DNA from 2 places in the Streptomyces sp. NPDC043853 genome. Region 2 is predicted to be linked to the other one. Evidence: riboswitches for the same ligand, from Rfam matches in the RefSeq annotation. Region 2 holds a riboswitch; the other holds the start of a gene.
The links. A riboswitch is a leader RNA that binds a small molecule or an ion and turns the genes downstream of it on or off. The one in region 2 is predicted to bind glycine.
Positions count from the first base shown of each region.

Region 1: another riboswitch for glycine. It lies ahead of gcvT (glycine cleavage system aminomethyltransferase GcvT); the one in region 2 lies ahead of gcvP (aminomethyl-transferring glycine dehydrogenase).

Region 1 is NZ_JBWKDJ010000012.1:268,219-271,618, reverse strand. It holds gene glyA (serine hydroxymethyltransferase) at 1-11, opposite strand, end outside; gene gcvH (glycine cleavage system protein GcvH) at 36-416, opposite strand; gene gcvT (glycine cleavage system aminomethyltransferase GcvT) at 496-1,611, opposite strand; glycine riboswitch at 1,820-1,920, opposite strand; gene AC067U_RS28430 (AAA family ATPase) at 2,153-2,851, shown strand; gene AC067U_RS28425 (enhanced serine sensitivity protein SseB) at 3,010-3,400, shown strand, end outside.
Region 2 is NZ_JBWKDJ010000006.1:9,353-12,752, reverse strand. It holds gene gcvP (aminomethyl-transferring glycine dehydrogenase) at 1-1,657, opposite strand, end outside; glycine riboswitch at 1,861-1,959, opposite strand; gene AC067U_RS17665 (PRC-barrel domain-containing protein) at 2,082-2,459, shown strand; gene AC067U_RS17660 (DNA polymerase IV) at 2,470-3,400, opposite strand, start outside.

The sequences.
Region 1 (3,400 bases), on a different contig from region 2:
AGTACAGACATCTCTATCCCTGGTGTGGTGGGAGGTCAGCCCGCGGTGAACGCGGTGTACTCGTCGGCGGACAGCAGGTCGTCCTCGCCGCCCGTGATCTTGACCTTGAACAGCCAGCCGCCCTCGAACGGGGCGGTGTTCACGAGCGCCGGGTCGTCCACGACGTCCTGGTTGGCCTCGGTGACCTCACCGGTCACCGGGGCGAACAGGTCGCTGACCGACTTGGTGGACTCCAGCTCGCCGCAGGTCTCGCCGGCGGTGATGGTGTCGCCCACGGCGGGGAGCTGGGCGAAGACGACGTCACCGAGGGCGTTGGCCGCGTACTCGGTGATGCCGACGGTGGCGACGCCGTCCGCGTCGACCGCCGTGACCCACTCGTGCTCCTTGGTGAAGCGCAGCTGCTGGGGGTTGCTCATGACCTGATTCTCCTGGATGAGGGGAGTGCTGATGAACGTTGGTCTTGCAGGGTGAGACGGGTCCCGGAAGGGGAGACCGTCACTTCTGCCGCTTGTAGAAGGGCAGGGCGACGACCTCGTACGCCTCATGGGTACCTCGAATGTCGACGCCGACGCCGGAGGTGCCGGGCGCGGCGTGCTCCGCGTCGACGTACGCCATCGCGATCGGCTTGCCCAGGGTGGGGGACGGAGCGCCCGAGGTGACCTCGCCGATCACCTGCCCGCCCGCGACCACGGAGAAGCCCGCGCGGGGCACCCGGCGGCCTGAAGCGATCAGGCCGACGAGCTTGCGCGGGGCCTTGGTCTCGGAGAGCTCGGCGGCGGCCTGCAGGGCGGCGCGGCCGACGAAGTCGCCCTCCTTCTCGAACTTCACGACCCGGCCCAGGCCCGCGTCGAACGGGGTCAGCGCGGTGGTCAGCTCGTGCCCGTAGAGCGGCATGCCCGCCTCCAGGCGCAGCGTGTCCCGGCAGGACAGGCCGCACGGGACCAGGCCGGCCTCGGCGCCCGCCTCGGTCAGCGCCTGCCACAGCTGCACGGCGTGCTCCGGCTTCACGAACAGCTCGAAGCCGTCCTCGCCGGTGTAGCCGGTGCGGGCGATCAGCGCGGGGACCCCGGCCACGGTGCCGGGCAGGCCGGCGTAGTACTTCAGGCCGTCGAGGTCGGCGTCCGTCACCTTCTTGAGGATGCCGGGGGACTCCGGGCCCTGGACGGCGATCAGCGCGTAGGCCTCGCGGTCGTCGCGGACCTCGGTGTCGAAGCCGGCCGCGCGCTCGGTCAGCGCGTCGAGCACGACCTGGGCGTTGGAGGCGTTGGCGACGACCATGTACTCGGTCTCGCCCAGGCGGTAGACGATCAGGTCGTCCAGGATGCCGCCGTCCTCCTGGCAGATGTGGGTGTAGCGGGCGCGGCCCACGCCGACCGTGGAGATGTTGCCGACCAGCGCGTAGTCCAGGGCCTTGACGGCCTCCGGGCCGGTGAGGGTGATCTCGCCCATGTGGGAGAGGTCGAACAGGCCGGCCTTGGTGCGGACGGCGTTGTGCTCGTCGCGCTCGCTGGCGTACCGCAGCGGCATGTCCCAGCCGGCGAAGTCGGTCATGGTCGCACCGAGCTCGCGGTGCAGCGCGTCGAGCGCGGTCAGACGGGGGGCATTGCTCATCGGTACGGCTCCCAGGTCCCAGGGCATCGGCATGACGTGACGAGGACGATCCTCCCCATCTGTCATCGGAACCTGAGAGGTTCGCCGAGAGTCTCTGTCACCTGCGGGATCGGTTCGGTCACGCACGGACCGGATCGCGCACGGGTCGGGGCTCGGCTTGCACCTTGGGTGGAGCCGCGGCGGAGCGCGGCTCGCTTTTCAGATCTGCCTCATCCACGCGGTACGGGGCCTGAGAGATTCAAGGGAGGTTCTTGCTCCTTCGGCGTCCGGTGCCCGTGGGGGCTGCCGGAACTCTCCCGCGCGGATTCAAGCGGCCGGTATGCAGTTGGTGTCCAGTTGGCGCACATCATTGCACGGGATGCGGCCGTATGGGCGGCCGGGCCCGGAACTGTGTACGGGCCGGACGTGTCCCCGGTCTCGAAGGCCGGACCCGCCCTGCGGAACCGGACCTGCGGGATTACCGTCTCTTTACACTCAGTGGGAAAGGGTCCTGGGAACTCCTGGTGAATCCTGGCGACCCGATTCGGGGGAGGCGAGTGCGGTGCGCAGACTCGGACTGACGGCGGCGACGGCAGCGGGGACGGCGACGGCGCCGGCGACGGCGGCGGGCGTGCCGGCGCAGCGCGGGCTGCCGGCGCGGGGCGCGGAGGGCACGGCCGCCGCGGCCGCGGTCCGCGACCTGCGGGGCCGCTCCGCGGGCCCGTCGTTCCTGGGCTTCGCCGAGGGGGACATCGTGGTGGTGTCCGGGCTGCCCGGCGGCGGCAAGAGCACGCTGATCAAGCGGACCGTCGCCGAGGGCGACGCGGCCATCGACTCGCAGGACGTCCGAGAGCGCTGGGAGCGCCGGATGCCGACCGCCCTGCCCTACGGGCTGTACCGCCCGCTGGTCCGCGTCGCGCACTACGCGGGCCTCGCCCGGGTCCTGCGCTCCGGCCGTTCCGTGGTGGTCCACGACTGCGGCACCCAGAGCTGGGTGCGCGGCCTGCTGGCCCGTGCCGCCCGCCGGCGCGGCCGCGACCTCCACCTGGTCCTGCTGGACGCCAGCCCGGCGGAGGCGCTGTCGGGTCAGGCGGAGCGGGGCCGGGGCGTCACGGTGTACGCCTTCGCCCGGCACCGGGGCGCGGTCCGCCGGCTGCTGCGCGCGGCCGAGTCCGGAGGGCTCCCGGCGGGCTGCGCGACCGCCACCCTGCTGGACCGTGCGGCCGCGTCGCGTCTGACCCGCATCGCGTTCCGCGCCTGACCGGTCCCCGGGGCCGTGCCCGCTCCGTGCCCGCGCCGGCCCCGGGCCGTGCTCGGTACCGTCGTGGCCGTGCGGCCCGCGCCGGCGGAGCCGGGGGGTCGCGCGCCGAAGGCACCCACTACCCTCGGCCGGGTACGCGGAGCAGGGAGGCGCAGGCGATGCAGGGGCAAGGGGGCGGCTGGCCCGCCAATGAGCTGGAACAGGTGCTGGGCGCTGCCCTGGGCGACCCCGAGGCGGGCGCCCGGATCCTGGACGCCCTGGCCCGCAGCGAGCTGTGGGTGCCCCTGCCGGCCGGCGGCGGGCCGGACAGCGCCGGCCTGCGGCTGCCCACCATGGACATCGGCGGAGCCGCCTACGTCCCCGTGTACTCCAGCGAGCAGCAGTTCCTCGCCTGCGCCGGCCCCGGCATGGACTTCGCGGTCGCCCCGGCCGTCGAGTTCGCCCGCGGCCTGCCCCCGCAGCTCGGCATCGCCGTGAACCCCGAGGGCGCCGTCGGCGTCCCGCTGCCGCCGCCCGCCGTCGCCGAGCTCTGCCGGGCCGGCCTGGTCC
Region 2 (3,400 bases):
GCTCACGGATGAGCGTGGCGTAGCCCTGGGCCTGGTCGATCGGCGCGAAGGGGTGGAGCTGGCCGAACTCGGGCCAGGTCACCGACTCCATCTCGGTGGTCGCGTTGAGCTTCATGGTGCAGGAGCCCAGCGGGATCATGCCGCGGTCCAGCGCGTAGTCCTTGTCCGAGAGCTTGCGCAGGTAGCGCAGCATCGCGGTCTCGGAGCGGTGCTGGTGGAACACCGGGTGGGTCAGGTACGCGTCCGTGCGGAGCAGGCCCTCGGGCAGCGCGTCCGCAGCGGACCCGTCCAGGGCCTCGATGTCAGCGGTGACGCCGAAGGCGGCCCAGACGGCCTCGATGTCGGCGCGCAGGGTGGTCTCGTCACAGGAGACGGAGACGTGGTCGGCGTCGGCCTGGTAGAGGTTCACCCCGGCCTCGCGGGCGGCGGCGACGACCTCGGCGGCCTTGCCCGGGACCCACGCGGTGAGGGTGTCGAAGAAGGAACCGTGGACCAGCTCGACCCCGCCGGCGGTGAGACCCGCCGCGAGCAGCGCGGCGTACCGGTGGGTGCGGCGGGCGATGGTCTTCAGACCGTCCGGGCCGTGGTAGACGGCGTACATGCCGGCCATGACGGCGAGCAGCACCTGCGCGGTGCAGATGTTGCTGGTGGCCTTCTCGCGGCGGATGTGCTGCTCGCGGGTCTGCAGGGCCAGGCGGTACGCCTTGTTGCCGTCGGCGTCGACGGAGACGCCGACCAGGCGGCCGGGCAGCGAGCGGGCGTGCTTGTCCTGGACGGCCATGTAGCCGGCGTGCGGGCCGCCGAAGCCCATCGGGACGCCGAAGCGCTGGGTGGTGCCGACCGCGATGTCCGCGCCCAGGGCACCCGGGGAGGTCAGCAGGGTCAGGGCCAGCAGGTCGGCGGCGACGGTGACGATCGCACCGAGCTCGTGCGCCTGGTCGATGACGGCCTTGATCTCCCGGACGGCACCGGAGGCGCCCGGGTACTGGAGGACGACGCCGAAGACGCCGCGCTCGGCGATCTCCGCGGGGATGCCGTCGGACAGGTCGGCGACGACGACCTCGATGCCGAGCGGCTCGGCGCGGGTCTCGATCACGGCGATGGTCTGCGGCAGGGTGTCGGCGTCGACGAGGAAGACACCGCCCTTGACCTTGCCGACCCGGCGGGCGAGGGTCATCGCCTCGGCGGCGGCGGTGCCCTCGTCGAGGAGGGAGGCGCCGGAGGTGGGCAGGCCGGTCAGGTCGGCGACCACGGTCTGGAAGTTGAGCAGCGCCTCCAGGCGGCCCTGCGAGATCTCCGGCTGGTACGGCGTGTACGCCGTGTACCAGGCCGGGTTTTCCATCACGTTGCGCAGGATCACGGGCGGGGTGAACGTCCCGTAGTAGCCGAGACCGATCATCGGACGCAGCACCTGGTTGCGGTCCGCGAGGCTGCGCAGCTCCGCGAGCACCTCGGCCTCGGTGCGCGCCGACGGCAGGTTCAGCGCGGCGGCGCTCTTGATCACATCCGGTACCGCGGCGACGGTGAGCTCGTCGAGGGAGCCGTAGCCGACCTGGGCGAGCATCTTCGCCTGCGCCTCGGCGTCGGGGCCGATGTGACGCTCTTCGAAGGGGATGCCTCGCTCCAGCTGGGACAGCGGAATGCGGTTGGCGGTCATGTACGGAGGCCTCCTGGTCTGCTGGTCTGCGCGACCTGCGAGGGGTACCACAGCGGGCACCCGGACGGCCTCCCCCTCTGTCATCTCAACCTGAGAGCTTCACCGGCTCCCGGGGGTCGCCCGGGGAACGCCGGTTTTCACCGTCGGTGAGGGAGGAGTGCCGGCACTGCGGTCCCGACGTCCACCCTTCTTTCCAGAGTGGCCTCGTCCATGCGGTACGTGTGCCTGAGAGATTCCGGGGAGGATTTGCTCCTTCGGCGCCTCCGTCCTGCTCGGTCGGAGGACTCTCCCGCACGGGGTCGACAGCCATCACCCAGCCTACCAGCGCGCTTCCCCGGCCTTCCGTGGCTCCCTCGAGTGGCCCCCTTCCCGGATATGCCCTTTCGTTGTCCTTACGGAGGAGTTGCGACCATATGGAGGGACCGTGCAGACCGACATCGATCCGCGCAGCCTGATCGGCCGCAAGGCGTTCGACCGCAACGGCGTCAAGATCGGCACCGTCGACGAGGTCTACCTCGACGACGCGACCGGCGTCCCGGAGTGGGCGGCCGTCCGCACGGGCCTGTTCAGCCGGGACGCGTTCGTCCCGCTGGAACCCAGCGAGCTGGTGAACGACACCCTCCGCGTCCCGTTCGAACGCTCCCTGATCAAGGAGGCGCCCGACTTCGGGGTCGGCCGTCACCTGTCCCCGGAGCAGGAGCTGCAGCTCTACCACCACTACGGCCTGGACGTGGCCCTGCCGAGCGACTTCCGGAGCGGCCTGGACCGGGACTTCGGACGGCTGGCGGGCGACGAGGGCTAGTACCGCAGTACTAGGGCGCAACCTCCGGGTCGGCGGTACCGGCGGCGGCCGGCGGAGCTGCCGGGGCTGCCGGGCGGGGGGAATCCGTCGGCTTCCGCAGCGGCAGCGGCTCGGACGGCTCCAGCTCGGGGTCGTCGACCAGGAAGGTGCGCACCCGGCCCGGGGGCGACCAGGGCTGTTCGAAGCGGACCGTGACCCGGCCGACCCCGCTGCCCTGGACCCAGCCCGGTCCGTAGAGGGCGTGCCGAACGTCACTACCGGCCGGCCAGCGCCGTTCGGCCGGGGTCTCGGCCTCCTGGACCGATGCCTCCGCCGCGGGCTCCCCAGGGGCCTCAGGCGCCTCGGAAGCCCCGTCCGGCTCAGTGCCGAGGATCCGGTCGCCGAGGGGCCGGTCGCCGAGGGTCTGGGCGAACAGGTCCTCCTGGGTGTAGTCCGCGAGCCCCGACACCCCCACACCGAGCAGCCGCACCCCGCCGGTGGTGTCCACCCCGTCGAGGAGCCGGGCGGCCGCCTCGCGGACCACCGCCGGGTCGTCGGTGGGCCCGCGCAGGGTCTCCGAACGGGTCAGGGTCGAGAAGTCGTACCGGCGCACCTTGAGCACGATGGTGCGCCCCGAGTGGCCGGAGGCCCGGAGCCGCCCCACGCACCGGTCCGCCAGCCGCTGCACCTCGTACCGGATCCGGACCCGGTCGTGCAGGTCCACGTCGAAGGTGTCCTCCACCGAGACCGATTTGGCGTCCCTCTCGGCCACCACCGCCCGGTCGTCCAGCCCCAGCGCCATCCGGTACAGCGCCACCCCGTGCGAGCGCCCCAGCATCCGCACCAGCTCGTCCTCACCGGCCTCGGCCAGCTCCCCCACGGTGGTGATCCCGGCCCGGCGCAGGTGCTCCCCGGTCGCCGGGCCCACCCCCGGCAGCGTCCGGACCGGCATCGGAGCGAGC